DNA from 2 places in the Streptomyces sp. NPDC014891 genome. Region 2 is predicted to be linked to the other one. Evidence: predicted binding sites of a transcription regulator. Region 2 holds the regulator's gene; the other holds the start of a gene.
What was found. Region 2 encodes HrcA, which represses chaperone genes, less so after heat shock. Its sites were predicted from a motif close to TTNGCACTCNGNNNNNCNGAGTGCNAA; they were not measured.
Positions count from the first base shown of each region.

Region 1: the regulator HrcA is predicted to act here: its motif matches at 5,382-5,408, upstream of groL (chaperonin GroEL).

Region 1 covers NZ_JBIBWF010000007.1:153,563-161,634, forward strand. The annotation lists gene ACF09E_RS21395 (hypothetical protein) at 1-1,588, opposite strand, end outside; gene ACF09E_RS21400 (glucosyl-3-phosphoglycerate synthase) at 1,724-2,665, opposite strand; SAM riboswitch class I at 2,815-2,961, shown strand; gene thrC (threonine synthase) at 2,955-4,268, shown strand; gene ACF09E_RS21410 (MoaD/ThiS family protein) at 4,309-4,587, shown strand; gene ACF09E_RS21415 (cold-shock protein) at 4,996-5,199, shown strand; gene groL (chaperonin GroEL) at 5,575-7,203, shown strand; gene ACF09E_RS21425 (hypothetical protein) at 7,346-8,072, opposite strand, start outside.
Region 2 covers NZ_JBIBWF010000002.1:383,999-392,070, reverse strand. The annotation lists gene ACF09E_RS06410 (AMP-dependent synthetase/ligase) at 1-61, shown strand, start outside; gene hemW (radical SAM family heme chaperone HemW) at 143-1,384, shown strand; gene ACF09E_RS06400 (DUF3097 domain-containing protein) at 1,564-2,364, opposite strand; gene ACF09E_RS06395 (MBL fold metallo-hydrolase) at 2,488-3,216, opposite strand; gene hrcA (heat-inducible transcriptional repressor HrcA) at 3,365-4,384, shown strand; gene dnaJ (molecular chaperone DnaJ) at 4,385-5,521, shown strand; gene ACF09E_RS06380 (nitronate monooxygenase) at 5,688-6,767, shown strand; gene ACF09E_RS06375 (16S rRNA (uracil(1498)-N(3))-methyltransferase) at 6,764-7,507, shown strand; gene ACF09E_RS06370 (hypothetical protein) at 7,562-7,936, opposite strand; gene ACF09E_RS06365 (ATP-binding protein) at 8,012-8,072, shown strand, end outside.

The DNA.
Region 1 (8,072 bases), on a different contig from region 2:
GCGTCGGGTCCGCCGGGGTGGGCGAGGGGTCCTCGGCGGCCGGGGTCGGGTCCGCTCGCGTCGGCGTCGGCGTCGGCGTCCGCGTGGGAGTGGGCGTGGGAGTGGGGGTCGGCGTGGGCGTCGGCTTCGCCGCGGGCTTCGGGCGGTCGAGGTCGGCGGTCGCGGCGCAGGCCGGGTCCGTGCTGCCGTCGCCGCAGGTCGAGCGGGGCGTCTCGGCCGTCACGCCGCCGAGGAGCCGGCCGTCGCCGGCCGGCCGGTTCCGCACCTTCACCGAGTAGGTGACGGTGGCCGTCCTCCCGGCCGGGACGGTCCCCCGGTAGCCGATCCGGGGCGCCGTGTACGCCGCCGTGCCCAGGTCCGCCCGCACGTCGCCCCGGTAGTCGGCGTCGTCGAGGATCCCGGTGAGGTCGTCGCCGAAGCGGGCATCCGGGTGGTCCAGGGTGCCCGTGTTCCGCGCGGTGATCGTGTACGTCAGGGTGTCGCCCGGCTTCGCCGTGCGCGGGCTGACCGTCTTGGTGATCTCCAGGTCGGGGACCGGCACGGAGAAGGCGAGCGAGGAGGCCACGAAGGCGGCGCCGCGCGCCGAGAGGGCCAGGTCGGCCGAGACGGCGCCCTGCGGGACGGCGTCCTCGGGCAGGGCGAGGGCCGTCGCTCCGCCGCCCGGGCCGTCGGCCCGGCGGGGGGCGCCGGCACCGTGGGTCCCGCCCGTGCGGGATCCGGGGATCCCGGCGCCGCCGACGTGGAGGGCGTCGCCCGGGGGGTTCAGGGTGCCCGCGTACGTGGCGAAGCCGGCCCGCGCCGCGCCGCCGCTCCGGCGGAAGCCGTCCACGGTGACCGTGGTCGCGGGGGAGCCCGGGCGCTGGACGACGTGGCCGCCGTAGACGTACACGTTCCGCCGCTCGGGGGCGCGGACGGGGTCGGGGCCGGGGAACCGGTGGACCACGGTGAGCGACCAGCCCGCCTCGCAGCCCGGGCCCTCGGCCGTCCAGATGTTGCCGACGGTCACCTGCCGGTCCGTCCCGGTCGTGCCCGCGAAGGCGGCCGTCACGTCCGACTCGCCCGTGTAGTGGTGCGGGCCGTCGGTGCCGGCCGGGTCGGCCGCCATGCTGTCGATCGAGACCGGGGTCGCCGCGCCCGTGCCCACCCTGATCACCGGAGCGGTCGTCGTGGGATCGCCGGGGGAGCGCCCGGCGTCCGCGCCGGTGGGGGCGCAGCGCTTCAGGCGCGTGCCGTCCGGTGCCCGGTACGTGCCGTCGTCGCCGCCCCAGAAGAGCCGGGCGTACGCCACCTCGGCGCCCGCCGGGACGTGCACCCGGGCGGTGCTGGAGCCGTGGCCGCCGCCCGGGCCGGCGGCGCCGGTGCGCCGCGTCACCGAGGTGCCGCCGCCGTCCGGGCCCGGGCGGCCCATGACCGTGTTGCCGGTCATCGTGAAGTCGCCGTACAGGGAGGCGTCGTACCGCTTGCCGAACGGTTCGACGGCGTCCGCGGCGGCCGGCCCCGCCGCGGTGAACGCGAGCGAGCCCGCCGCCAGTCCGACGGCCACGGCGGCCGCGAGCCCCCTGCCCAGGTGATGGTGTCTGAAGCGCATAAAAGAGGAATGTATGCAAAACGGATCATCATGGGGCGTTTCGCCACGCGGGCAGGGCGGCGTGGGGCGGCGGCAGCGGGGCGGGCGGCGCGACGGCGCCACGGGGGCCGCGCGTCGGTCGGGGGCTCCGCGGGGTCAGGCGACGCGGCGCCGGGCGTACTCCGCGATCTCCGCCATCGGCGGCCGCTCCTCCGTGTCCACCGCGTACGTCCGCGGCTCGAAGCCCTTCTCGCCCCGCTCGAACTGCGTCAGCCGCGGCCGCACCAGATGCCCCCGCGAGAGCCGCAGCTGCGCCGTCCGGTAGATCGCCGCCGCCATCCGGCCCAGCGCGAGACCGTCCTGGTGCCGGTGCTTGCGGACCCCCACGTCCACCTGTGCGAGCGCGTCGAGCCCCACCGTGTGCAGGGCGTCCACGAGCAGACCCAGCTCCACCCCGTAGCCCACCGGGAACGGGAGCCGTTCGAGGAGGGAGCGCCGGGCCGCGTACTCGCCGCCCAGCGGCTGCACGAAACCGGCCAGCTGCGGCCAGTGCAGATTGAGGAGCGGCCGGGCCACCAGCTCCGTCACCCGGCCCCCCTGGCCCGGGGTGTCCCCGAACGGGCGGTCGTACATCGCCTTCACGAAGTCCACGTCCGGGTCGGTCAGGAGCGGACCCACGATCCCCGACACGAAGTCCGCCGAGAAGTCCCGCAGGTCCGCGTCGACGAAGCACACCACGTCCCCGGTCGTCGCCATCAGCGACCGCCACAGCACCTCGCCCTTGCCCGGCACGGCCGGTATCCGCGGGAGCACCGCGTCCCGCGCCACCACCCGCGCCCCGGCCGCGGCCGCCACCTCCGCCGTGCGGTCCGTGGAACCCGAGTCGACCACCACCAGCTCGTCGACGAGCGGCACCGCCTCCGACATCAGCTCGCGCCGGATCACGGCGACGATGTCCCCCACCGTCGCCTCCTCGTTCAGCGCCGGCAGGACGACGCTGACCTTCGTGTTCCGCTTGGCGGCGAGGATCCGCTCCAGCGGCCGGTCCGCCACGGACCAGGACCGCCGGTCCAGCCAGCGTTCCACCTCTTCCAGCACGTGATCTCCATCTCGCGGTTCGGACGGCCGGTCCAAGCGTCCGGGCCTTCGGTTACAGTCTTGAACAACGCGGATGCCCGATGCACGTCGGGGTGCCGACCGCGTCGGAGCGCAGGAACGAAAGTCCACCGCGCTTCACAATCGAATACCGCTCATCCAGAGGGGCAGAGGGAAACGGCCCGTTGAAGCCCCGGCAACCCTCCAGTCGGTTCGTCTCGTACTCCATCGAGGCCCCCGGCTAGGGAAGGTGCCAAATCCGTCTCATGGCGAAAAATTCGTCATGGGAAAGATGAGGAGAAAGGGCCTCGCCTCCATGGCTGTACAGACTGCTTCCCCCGCCGCCACCTCGGTCGACCTCGGTCCCGCGTCGGGACTCTCCTGTCGCGAATGCGGTGAAGTCTTCCCGCTCGGTCCGATCTTCGCCTGCGAACTCTGTTTCGGACCGCTCGAAGTGGCCTACGACCTCCCCACCGGCGACCCCGAGGCGCTGCGCAAGCAGATCGAGGCCGGCCCCGCCAACATCTGGCGCTACGCCCCGCTGCTGCCCGTCCCCGCCGACGTCGCCGACAAGCCGAACCTGAACCCGGGCTGGACCAAGCTCGTCCAGGCCGACAACCTCGCCCGCGAGATCGGCGTCGCCCCCGGCAGGCTCTTCGTCAAGGACGACTCCGGCAACCCGACCCACTCCTTCAAGGACCGGGTCGTCGCCCAGGCCATCGAGGCCGCTCGCGCCTTCGGCTTCACCACCCTCTCCTGCTCCTCCACCGGCAACCTGGCCGGCGCCGTCGGCGCCGCCGCCGCCCGCGCCGGCTTCCGCTCCTGCGTGTTCATCCCGCACGACCTGGAGCAGGGCAAGGTCGTCATGGCCGGTGTCTACGGCGGTGACCTCGTCGCCATCGAGGGCAACTACGACGACGTCAACCGCTTCTGCTCCGAGCTCATCGGCGACCCGCTGGGCGAGGGCTGGGGCTTCGTCAACGTCAACCTCCGCCCGTACTACGGCGAGGGCTCCAAGACGCTGGCGTACGAGATCTGCGAGCAGCTCGGCTGGGTCATCCCCGACCAGCTCGTCATCCCGATCGCCTCCGGCTCCCAGCTCACCAAGATCGACAAGGGCCTCCAGGAGCTGATCAAGCTGGGCCTCGTCGAGGACAAGCCCTACAAGATCTTCGGCGCCCAGGCCGAGGGCTGCTCCCCGGTGTCCGCGGCCTACAAGGCCGGACACGACGTCGTGCGCCCGCAGAAGCCGAACACGATCGCCAAGTCCCTCGCGATCGGCAACCCGGCCGACGGCCCGTACGTCCTCGACATCGCCCGCCGCACCGGCGGCGCCGTGGAGGACGTGAACGACGAGCAGGTCGTGGACGCGATCAAGCTCCTCGCGCAGACCGAGGGCATCTTCGCCGAGACCGCGGGCGGCGTGACCGTCGGCGTCACGCGGAAGCTCGTCGAGAACGGCCTGATCGACCCGAACCTCACCACGGTCGTCCTCAACACCGGCGACGGGCTCAAGACCCTGGACGCGGTGGCCGACACCTCTCAGGCGACCGTCACCATCCGCCCGAGCCTGGACGCGTTCCGCGACGCCGGCCTCGCCCACTGAGCCCGTCCGCACTCCAGGCCCACTGAAAGGTTACGAAGACATGGCCGTGAACGTCCGCATCCCCACCATCCTCCGCACGTACACGGGCGGGCAGTCCGAGGTCCAGGCCGAGGGCGCGACCCTCGCCGAGGTCATCGCGGACCTGGAGAAGAACCACACGGGCATCGCCGCCCGCGTCCTCGACGACCAGGGCAAGCTGCGCCGCTTCGTCAACGTCTACGTGAACGACGACGACGTGCGCTTCGAGCAGGGCCTGGAGACGGCCACCCCGGCCGGCGCCGGCGTCTCGATCATCCCGGCCGTCGCCGGAGGCTGCTGAGCCCCTCCGGGACCACCGGTCGTCCCGTCTCTCTTGAATTGCCCCTTCCGCGCGTAAAAGCGGAAGGGGCAATTCTGCATGGTTGAGCGCGGTAGAGTTGGGGAAGTCCCCTCCGCTGCCCATGCCGGGCGCATATGAGAATGCGTCCCCGCACGACAAGAAGCAGCCAAAGTGTGTGCGCGTTGTGTACCTTCTGCGCGCTTTGCCGGGCCCGACTTGCCCGGTCATCCAAGGGAATCTCCCCAATTCGTCTTTCCAGGACGCCCAGAATTCTCGCTCGAATGACCTGTTGCAGAGGGCAGTTGGGCAGATACATTCAGCCGCGGTCGACGCGTTCCGGCGCAGGGTCTGACCCGGGTTCCGCGAAGTGCGGGTCCCGCGCAAGGGCCAGTAATAGGGGAGTTAGGCATGGCTCAGGGCACCGTCAAGTGGTTCAACGCGGAGAAGGGCTACGGCTTCATCGCGGTCGACGGTGGTGCGGATGTTTTCGTCCACTACAGCGCGATCCAGATGGATGGCTACCGCAGCCTCGAAGAGGGACAGCGAGTCGAGTTCGAGATCTCGCAGGGCCAGAAGGGTCCGCAGGCGGACATGGTCAAGCTCGCCGTCTGAGCGCGGCGCGATCGGCCACCGACGCAACGCCGTCGAGGGGTCCGCATCCCTGAGGGGATGCGGACCCCTCGCGCGTTCCCCGGCCCCCCCCGCACCGCTCCGTGCCTGGTCCGGAGCCGTTCCACGCCCCCCGCGCGCCCCTCCCGTCACCCCCCTCCCCGTATCCCGATCATCGAGAGTCGCTTGCACTCTCATAGGGCGAGTGCTAATCATTGGCGTTAGCACTCGGAAGGTGAGAGTGCTACGAGGATCGGGCAGACGAGGCCGCCGGCCGGGTGGGGCAAGGAACCACGCGGAGTCGCGGAGGCCGTCCGTCGCGGGCGTCGGCGCGGTCCTGGAGCGTTATCCACCCCATGTCCGGGAGGACCACTTCACATGGCCAAGATCATCGCGTTCGACGAGGAGGCCCGGCGCGGTCTCGAGCGCGGCATGAACCAGCTCGCTGACGCCGTCAAGGTCACCCTCGGCCCCAAGGGCCGCAACGTCGTCCTCGAGAAGAAGTGGGGCGCCCCCACGATCACCAACGATGGTGTCTCCATCGCCAAGGAGATCGAGCTCGAGGACCCGTACGAGAAGATCGGCGCCGAGCTGGTCAAGGAAGTCGCCAAGAAGACGGACGACGTCGCCGGCGACGGTACGACCACCGCCACCGTTCTCGCCCAGGCGCTCGTCCGCGAGGGCCTGCGCAACGTCGCCGCGGGTGCCAACCCGATGGCCCTCAAGCGCGGTATCGAGAAGGCCGTCGAGGCCGTCTCCGGCGCCCTGCTCGAGCAGGCGAAGGATGTCGAGACCAAGGAGCAGATCGCTTCCACGGCCTCCATCTCCGCCGCCGACACCCAGATCGGCGAGCTCATCGCCGAGGCGATGGACAAGGTCGGCAAGGAAGGCGTCATCACCGTCGAGGAGTCGCAGACCTTCGGGCTCGAGCTGGAGCTCACCGAGGGCATGCGCTTCGACAAGGGCTACATCTCGGCGTACTTCGCCACCGACATGGAGCGCATGGAGGCGTCGCTCGACGACCCCTACCTCCTGATCGTCAACTCCAAGATCTCCTCCGTGAAGGACCTGCTCCCGCTCCTGGAGAAGGTCATGCAGTCGGGCAAGCCGCTGCTGATCATCGCCGAGGACGTCGAGGGCGAGGCCCTGTCGACCCTGGTCGTCAACAAGATCCGCGGCACCTTCAAGTCCGTCGCGGTCAAGGCCCCGGGCTTCGGCGACCGTCGCAAGGCCATGCTGAACGACATCGCCATCCTCACCGGCGGCACGGTCATCTCCGAGGAGGTCGGCCTGAAGCTGGAGAACGCGGGCCTCGACCTGCTGGGCCGCGCCCGCAAGGTCGTCATCACCAAGGACGAGACCACCATCGTCGACGGTGCCGGTGACAGCGAGCAGGTCGCCGGTCGCGTGAACCAGATCCGCGCCGAGATCGAGAACTCCGACTCGGACTACGACCGCGAGAAGCTCCAGGAGCGCCTCGCGAAGCTGGCCGGCGGCGTGGCCGTCATCAAGGCCGGCGCCGCGACCGAGGTCGAGCTCAAGGAGCGCAAGCACCGCATCGAGGACGCCGTGCGCAACGCGAAGGCGGCCGTCGAGGAGGGCATCGTCGCCGGCGGTGGCGTGGCCCTGCTCCAGGCGTCGACCGTCTTCGAGAAGCTCGAGGCCGACCTCGCCGGCGACGAGGCCACCGGTGCCGCGATCGTGAAGCTGGCCCTGGAGGCCCCGCTCAAGCAGATCGCCGTCAACGCCGGCCTCGAGGGCGGCGTCGTGGCGGAGAAGGTCCGCAACCTGCCCGTCGGCCACGGCCTCAACGCCGCGACCAACGAGTACGTCGACCTCATCGCCGAGGGCATCATCGACCCGGCGAAGGTCACGCGCTCCGCGCTGCAGAACGCCGCGTCGATCGCCGCGCTGTTCCTCACCACCGAGGCCGTCATCGCCGACAAGCCGGAGAAGGCCGCCGCGCCGGCCGGCGGCGGCATGCCGGGCGGTGACATGGACTTCTGATCCTCCGGGATCGGCGGTTCACCGCGGAACGCGTGAGCGGGCCGCGAGAGAACGGAACGAGGGCGGCACTCCCCTGCAGGGGGGTGCCGCCCTCGGGCGCTTCCGGGGCCTCCGGGACCGGAAACGGGTCCCGGCCCCGTGGTCAGCGGACGTCGAGGTAGTCCGCCCAGGAGAACGGCGACGTGAAGTGCGTGGCGTCGCCGTAGGAGCGGAGCCGCCAGGTGCCGTCCACGGTCGCCTTCGCCCGGAGCGAGATCCTCCCGTCGGCGGCCGGCCGGCCGGTGGCGACCTGCCGCCAGGTCGTCGAGCCCCTGGCCTGGAACTGCAGGGCCACGGAGCCGCTGCCGAACGTCCGCCAGCTGTGGTTCGTGTAGTGCTGGAGGGTGCCCGTCATGGTGACGTAGGCGCCCTTGCGGACCGGCTCGGGACCGGCGTTCGCGCCGGTGATCCGGGTCTCGGTGCGGACGAGGCGGAAGGTGTTGCTGACGGCGTCGCCGAGGGCGTCCGTCGCCGGGTGCCGGAGCCGGTACCAGCCGCCGCGGCTGCTGCCCCGGACGGTGGTGGCGTAGGAGCGGTCCGCCGTGGCGGAGCCGATCCGCCGCCAGCCGGACCGGCCGTCGGAGGAGACCTCCAGGAGGAGCGGCTCCGCGCCGAAGGAGGCCTCCGGGTCGTAGGTGGCGCGCAGCGTCCCGGTCGCGGTGACCGTGGCGTCGGCCGCCAGGGAGCGGGAGTTGAGGAGGACCCGTGCCTCCTGCGGCATGGCGAGCCGGCCCCCGACCGAGGCGGTGCCGAAGCTCTGGTACGGGTCGACCGGCACGGCCGTCCAGCTGTCGACGTACTGCCCGGGGAGGGACGGGATCCTCGCGGTG
Region 2 (8,072 bases):
GGTGGAGCGCGAGTACAAGGCGCTCATCGAGGAGATGTACGCGGGCTCGCGGGAGTCCTGACCCCGCCCGCGCGGGGCCTGACCCGCCCCCTGCGGAGAGGTTGTCCACAGGCCGAACGTCCACCCCGGGCAGTACGGGACAATGGGGCTCATGCCTTCCGTACTGCCCGATGGTGAGTCCGTCCCCGACGACGGGGCGCTGCCCCCGCACGCCCTTGAAGGGGCGGAGGAGCGTCCGCTCGGGTTCTATCTGCACGTGCCCTACTGCGCGACGCGCTGCGGGTACTGCGACTTCAACACCTACACGGCCGGCGAGCTGCGGGGGACCGGCGGCGTGCTCGCCTCCCGGGACAACTACGCCGACCAGGTCGTCGAGGAGGTCCGGCTCGCCCGCAAGGTCCTCGGGGACGACCCCCGGCCGGTCCGGACCGTCTTCGTGGGCGGCGGCACGCCCACGCTGCTCGCCGCCGGCGACCTCGTACGGATGCTGGGGGCCGTCCGCGAGGAGTTCGGGCTCGCCGACGACGCCGAGGTGACGACCGAGGCGAACCCCGACTCCGTGGACCCGGCCTACCTGGCGGAGCTGCGCGCCGGCGGGTTCAACCGGATCTCCTTCGGCATGCAGAGCGCCAAGCAGCACGTCCTGAAGATCCTCGACCGCACGCACACCCCGGGCCGCCCCGAGGCCTGCGTCGGGGAGGCGAGGGCCGCCGGCTTCGAGCACGTCAACCTCGACCTGATCTACGGCACCCCGGGCGAGACCGACGACGACTGGCGGGCCTCCCTCGACGCGGCCCTCGGCGCCGGACCCGACCACATCAGCGCCTACGCGCTGATCGTCGAGGAGGGCACGCAGCTCGCCCGCCGCATCCGGCGCGGCGAGGTCCCCATGACCGACGACGACGTCCACGCCGACCGGTACCTGATCGCCGAGGACGTCCTCTCCGCGGCCGGCTTCGCCTGGTACGAGGTCTCCAACTGGGCCACCTCCGAGGCCGGCCGCTGCCTCCACAACGAGCTGTACTGGCGCGGGGCCGACTGGTGGGGCGCGGGCCCCGGCGCCCACAGCCACGTCGGCGGCGTCCGCTGGTGGAACGTCAAGCACCCCGGCGCGTACGCCGCCGCGCTGGCCGCGGGGAAGACCCCGGGGGCCGGACGGGAGCTGCTCTCCGAGGAGGACCGGAGGGTCGAGCGCGTCCTCCTCGAACTGCGGCTCAAGGAGGGCGTCGAGCTGTCCCTCCTCAAGCCGGCGGGCCTCGAAGCCTCCCGCAGGGCCCTCGCCGACGGGCTCCTGGACGCCGGCCCCTACGCGGCGGGCCGGGCGGTGCTGACCCTGCGCGGGCGCCTGCTCGCCGACGCCGTGGTGCGGGACCTCGTCGACTAGAGCCGTTCCGGCGAGCGCGCCGGGTCCGCGGCGGCGTGGCCCGGTCCGGCCCTCCCCGGCCCCCGACCCGTCCGACTCGGGGCTCGACGTGGCGGGCGCGCCACCCGACCCCGGCCCGCCGGGACGCGCCCGTTCCGGTGGCCCGGACTCCACCCCGCCGGGCCGGCTCCCGCGGATCCCTACGGCGCCGTCACGAAGTCGATCAGCTCCTCCACCCGGCCCAGCAGCTCCGGCTCCAGATCCTTGTACGAGGTCACCCGCGACAGGATGTGCTGCCAGGCGGCGCCGGTGTTCGCGGGCCAGCCCAGGGCCTCGCACACGCCCGTCTTCCAGTCCTGGCCCCTGGGGACGCGAGGCCAGGCCCGGATGCCCACCGACGCCGGCTTCACCGCCTCCCAGACGTCGATGTACGGGTGGCCCACGACCAGCACGTCCGGCGAGGTCACCCGGGCGGCGATCCGCGACTCCTTCGAACCCGGGACCAGGTGGTCGACCAGGACGCCCAGGCGGGCGTCCGGCGCGGGGTCGAACTCCGCGACGATCGACGGAAGGTCGTCGACGCCCTCCAGGTACTCCACGACGACGCCCTCGATGCGGAGGTCGTCGCCCCAGACGCGTTCCACCAGCTCGGCGTCGTGCCGGCCCTCCACGTAGATCCGGCCGGCGCGCGCCACGCGGGCCCGCGCCCCGGGGACGGCCACCGAGCCCGAGGCCGTCCGGCTGGGACGGACGGGCCCGGCCGACGGACGGACCAGGGTCACGACCCGGCCCTCCAGGAGGAAGCCCCGCGGGTCCAGCGGGAACACGCGGTGCTTGCCGAAGCGGTCCTCCAGGGTCACCGTCCCCGCCTCGCAGCCGATCACCGCCCCGCAGAAGCCGGTGGTGACCTCCTCGACCACCAGGTCGCGGTCGGCCGGCACCTCGGGAACGGGCGCCGAGCGCTTCCAAGGGGGTGTCAGATCCGGGTTGTAGCTGCGCATGGGCTCGTTCCTGTCCGGGGCGGCGCGGTGTCAGGGGTGCTGCCGGGGGTCCGGGGGTCGTCCCCCGGGAGGTGCGGTCAAGGGGGTGTCAGATCCGGGTTGTAGCTGCGCATTCGGGCGACGTTATGCGACGGAGAAGCGCGTTGCCAGTTCCTCCCGCTGGAGTCGTACGAACGCGGCGTCCACCACCGCGCCGTGCCCCGGGACGTACACCGCGTCCTCGCCGCCGAGCCGCAGCAGCCGGTCGAGCGCGTCCGGCCAGCGGGCGGGGATCGCGTCCGGGCCCGCCTGCGGCTCGCCCGACTCCTCGACCAGGTCGCCGCAGAAGACCACCTCCCGCTCGCCCGGCACCAGGAGCACCAGGTCGTGGCCCGTGTGGCCGGGGCCGACGTTGGCCAGTAGGACCTGCCGGCCGCCCAGGTCGAGCGTCCACTCGCCGGAGACCACGTGCCGCGGGGCGACCAGGACGTCCGCCGCCGCCTCCGCGGCCTCCGCGTCCATGCCCTGCGCGACCGCGTCCGCGCGCATCTCCTCCCGGGCCCGCGCCCCGCCCAGCAGGTCGTCCGCGCCCACCGCGCCGAAGACCTCGGCGCCCGCGAAGACGGCCGTGCCGAGCACGTGGTCGAAGTGGGGGTGGCTGAGTGCGATGTGCGTCACCTTTCGGCCGCCGGTGAGCGCGGCGATCTGCGCCCGCAGCTCGGCCCCCTCCGCGAGCGAGGACCCCGTGTCGTACAGCAGCACCGCCCGTGTGCCCAGGGCCAGACCCACGGTGGCGTCCCAACCGGGCAGCCGTCGCCGCCCCACCCCGTCGGCGAGCCGCTCCCATCCGTGCGCTTCCCAATCGATGTCCATGGGGCGACGCTAACGGGTGCGGGCGCCGCCACCTTGCCAGGAGCGACGCCCGCCGCCGTACACTGGCCGGGGGATCGCTGGCACTCGGACAGGGCGAGTGCCAAAAGCGGAGCAACCGGAACGACGTCGACAGCTGGAGGTGCGCGCGATGCTCAGCGAACGCAGGCTCGAGGTACTGCGCGCCATCGTCCAGGACTACGTCGGGACGGAGGAGCCCGTCGGCTCCAAGGCGCTCACCGAGCGCCACAAGCTCGGCGTCTCGCCCGCCACCGTGCGCAACGACATGGCCGTCCTGGAGGAAGAGGGCTTCATCGCCCAGCCCCACACCAGCGCCGGCCGCATTCCGACCGACAAGGGGTACCGCCTCTTCGTCGACCGGCTCGCCGGCGTCAAGCCGCTGTCGACGCCCGAGCGCCGGGCCATCCACAACTTCCTCGACGGCGCGGTGGACCTGGACGACGTCGTCGGCCGCACGGTCCGGCTGCTCGCGCAGCTGACCCGGCAGGTCGCCGTCGTCCAGTACCCCTCGCTGACCCGTTCGACGGTCCGGCACGTGGAGCTGCTCTCGCTGGCCCCGGCCCGCCTGATGCTGGTGCTCATCACGGACACCGGACGCGTCGAGCAGCGGGTCGTGGACTGCCCCGCGCCGTTCGGCGAGACCTCGCTGGCCGACCTGCGGGCCCGGCTCAACAGCCGGGTCGTCGGCCGCCGGTTCGCCGACGTGCCGCAGCTGGTGCAGGACCTTCCCGAGTCCTTCGAGGAGATCGAGGACCGCGCCACGGTCTCGTCCGTGCTCGCGACCCTCCTGGAGACCCTGGTCGAGGAGCACGAGGAACGGCTGATGATCGGCGGTACCGCCAATCTCACCCGCTTCGGCCCCGACTTCCCCCTGATGATCAGGCCCGTGCTCGAAGCACTGGAGGAGCAGGTCGTGCTCCTCAAGCTGCTCGGCGAGGCCAAGGAATCGGGCATGACCGTACGGATCGGGCACGAGAACGCCCACGAGGGGCTGAGCTCCACGTCCGTCGTCTCGGTCGGCTACGGTTCGGGCGGCGAGGCAGTCGCCAAACTCGGCGTGGTCGGACCGACCCGCATGGACTACCCCGGAACGATGGGAGCGGTACGCGCAGTGGCACGTTACGTCGGACAGATCCTGGCGGAGTCGTAAGTGGCCACGGACTACTACGCCGTACTCGGCGTGCGCCGCGACGCGTCCCAGGACGAGATCAAGAAGGCGTTCCGGAGGCTCGCGCGCGAGCTGCACCCGGACGTCAATCCCGATCCCAAGACGCAGGAACGCTTCAAGGAGATCAACGCCGCCTACGAGGTCCTCTCGGACCCGCAGAAGAAGCAGGTCTACGACCTGGGCGGCGACCCGCTGTCGGCCTCCGGCGGAGGCGGCGCGGGCGGCTTCGGGGCCGGTGGCTTCGGCAACTTCTCCGACATCATGGACGCCTTCTTCGGCACGTCCCAGCAGCGCGGCCCGCGCTCGCGGACCCGCCGCGGCCAGGACGCCATGATCCGGCTGGAGATCGACCTCAACGAGGCGGCCTTCGGCACCACCAAGGACATCCAGGTCGACACGGCGGTCGTCTGCACGACCTGCTCCGGCGAGGGAGCCGCGCCCGGCACCTCCGCGCAGACCTGCGACATGTGCCGCGGCCGCGGTGAGGTCTCCCAGGTCACCCGGTCCTTCCTGGGCCAGGTCATGACCTCCCGTCCCTGCCCGCAGTGCCAGGGCTTCGGCACCGTCGTCCCGACCCCGTGCCCCGAGTGCGCGGGCGACGGCCGGGTCCGGTCCCGCCGCACCCTCACGGTCAAGATCCCGGCCGGTGTCGACAACGGCACCCGGATCCAGCTCGCGGGCGAGGGCGAGGTCGGCCCCGGCGGCGGCCCCGCCGGCGACCTGTACGTCGAGATCCACGAGACGCCGCACGAGACCTTCCAGCGGCGCGGTGACGACCTGCACTGCACGGTGACCATCCCGATGACCGCGGGCGCGCTCGGCACGAAGGTGCCGCTGCAGACCCTCGACGGCGTCGAGGAGATCGACATCCGGCCGGGCACCCAGTCCGGCCAGTCGATCCCGCTGCACGGCCGCGGCGTCACGCATCTGCGCGGGAACGGCCGGGGCGACCTGATCGTGCACGTCGAGGTGCAGACCCCGGGCAAGCTGGACGCCGAGCAGGAGCGCCTCCTGCGCGAACTGGCCAAGCTCCGCGGCGAGGAACGGCCCACCGGGCAGTTCCAGCCGGGGCAGCAGGGACTGTTCTCGCGGTTGAAGGACGCGTTCAACGGGCGCTAGGCCGGAGAATCTCCGGACGGAAGGGGCGGTGGCCGCGGATCGCGGCGACCGCCCCTTCCGCCGACCCGGGCACGGGTCGGACGCCCGCCGCGGGCCGCCGGAGCCGGGCCTCCGTGACCTGACGGACGGATTCGGCCCGGAAGCAGGCGCATGGCACGATGCCCATATGTCCACCACCGCACTGAACGATCTCTCTCGGTTCCCGATCGTGCAGGCCCCCATGGCGGGTGGCGCCTCCTCCCCCGAGCTGGTCGGAGCCGTGTCCGCGGCCGGGGCGCTCGGGTTCCTGGCCGGCGGGTACAAGACGGCCGGCGGCCTCTACCAGGAGATCAAGCAGCTGCGCGGACTCACCGCGCGCCCCTTCGGCGTGAACCTCTTCCTGCCGGACTCCGGACGGCCCGCCGACCCCGCCGCCGTCGAGGTCTACCGGCACCAGCTCGCGGGCGAGGCCACCTGGTACGACACCCCGCTCGGTGAGACCGACGACCACCGCGACGACGCGTACGACGCGAAGCTGGCGATCCTTCTGGAGGACCCGGTCCGGGTCGTCTCCTTCACCTTCGGCTGCCCCACGCCCGAGGTCCTGGCCTCCTTCGCGCGGGTCGGGACGTTCACGATCGTGACCGTCACCTCCGCCGACGAGGCCCTCGCCGCCCAGCAGGCCGGGGCGGACGCCGTCTGCGTGCAGGGCGCCGAGGCCGGCGGACACCAGGGCGGCTTCCGCGACGACCCCGCCGAGGACGCCCCGGGCACCGGGCTGCTCACCCTGCTCGGCCTGGTCCGCGAGAGCGTCTCCCTGCCGGTCGTCGCGGCCGGCGGCATCATGCGCGGCGCGCAGATCGCCGCCGTCCTCGCCGCCGGGGCGGACGCGGCCCAGCTCGGCACCGCCTTCCTCCGCTGCCCCGAGTCGGGAGCCCACGCCCTGCACAAGCGGGCCCTGACCGACCCGCTGTACACCCGGACCGTCCTCACCCGGGCCTTCACCGGAAGACCCGCGCGGGGCCTCGTGAACCGCTTCGTCCGGGAGCACGGGCCGTACGCCCCCGCCGCCTATCCCGAGATCCACCACCTCACCGCCCCCCTCCGCAAGGCCGCCGCCGCCGCGGGCGACGCCCAGGGCATGGCACTGTGGGCCGGTCAGGGCCATCGGCTCGCCCGCGATCTCCCCGCCGGGCAGCTGGTCGAGGTACTGGCCGCCGAACTCGACACCGCTCTCTCCGAGCTGCCCCACAGGAGCGCCTCATGACCGCACCCGTCTTCGTCGTCGACGCCGTCCCCGGCCCCGGGACCTTCCTCCTCGACGGACCCGAGGGCCGCCACGCCGTCTCGGTGAAGCGGCTGCGGGCCGGCGAGGAACTCGTCCTCGCCGACGGCCGGGGCCGCTGGGCCGCCTGCGCGGTGCTCGCCGCCGAGGGCAGGGACCAGCTCACCGTGCGGGTCGACGAGGTCCACGAGGACCCGGAGGAGGAGCCCCGGATCACCGTCGTCCAGGCGCTCCCCAAGGGCGACCGCGGCGAACTCGCCGTGGAGACCATGACGGAGACCGGGGTGGACGCGATCGTGCCGTGGGCCGCCTCCCGCTGCATCACCCAGTGGAAGGGCGACCGGGGCCTCAAGGCGCTCGCCAAGTGGCGGTCCACCGCGCGCGAGGCCGGGAAGCAGTCGCGCCGGTCCCGGTTCCCCGAGGTCGCGGACGCCATGACCACCAAGCAGGTCGCCGCCCTGCTCGTCGGCGCGGACTTCGCGGCGGTGCTGCACGAGGACCGCGAGCACCCCAGCGGCGCGCTCGCCACCGCCGAACTCCCGGAGAAGGGCTCGGTCGTGCTGGTCGTCGGGCCCGAGGGCGGGGTGTCCCCGGAGGAGCTCGCCGCGTTCGAGGCGGCCGGGGCGAAGCCGTACCGGCTCGGCCGGAGCGTGCTGCGGACCTCGACGGCGGGTACGGCGGCGACGGCCCTCGTCCTGGGCCGCACGGGCCGCTGGAGCTGAGCGGCACTCCGGCGGGACGCGCCCGGCTCAGGCCCTTCCGGGCCGATGCCGACGTCAGGCGGTCGCGGGCGGGGACGGCGCCGCGAGGGCGTCGTAGAGGGGCCAGCCGTCCTCGTCGCGGATGCCGTGGGCGGTCGGGAGCAGACCGCGGGCCGCGGCCTCGTCGAGGAAGCGGCGGGCGACCCCCGGTTCGTTCAGGTTGAGGACGGCGCCGGGGCCCGTCGAGGCGATGTCGCCGGCGCCGAAGGGGTAGCCGGACACGATGCGCCCGGGGCCGTCCCGGAAGACCAGGCGGAGCTGGGCGTGGCGGTCCGCCGCGCGCCGCAGGGTGAGGAAGGTCAGGCAGCCCGGTGAGTGCCGGTGCCCGACCGTCCACAGCCACACCTCGGAGCCGACCGTCAGTCTGCGCGGCACGCGGTCCCGTCTCATCCGGCGAAGTGTACGGAGGGGCACCGGGGCGCACCCGGTGGACGGCGGGCCCCGCGCCCTCCTTAGGCTGACCGCATGGCCGACGAGTCCCCCTTGATCCGCAGTCTGCGCGCCGCCGTGGCCGCCGCGCCCGGTG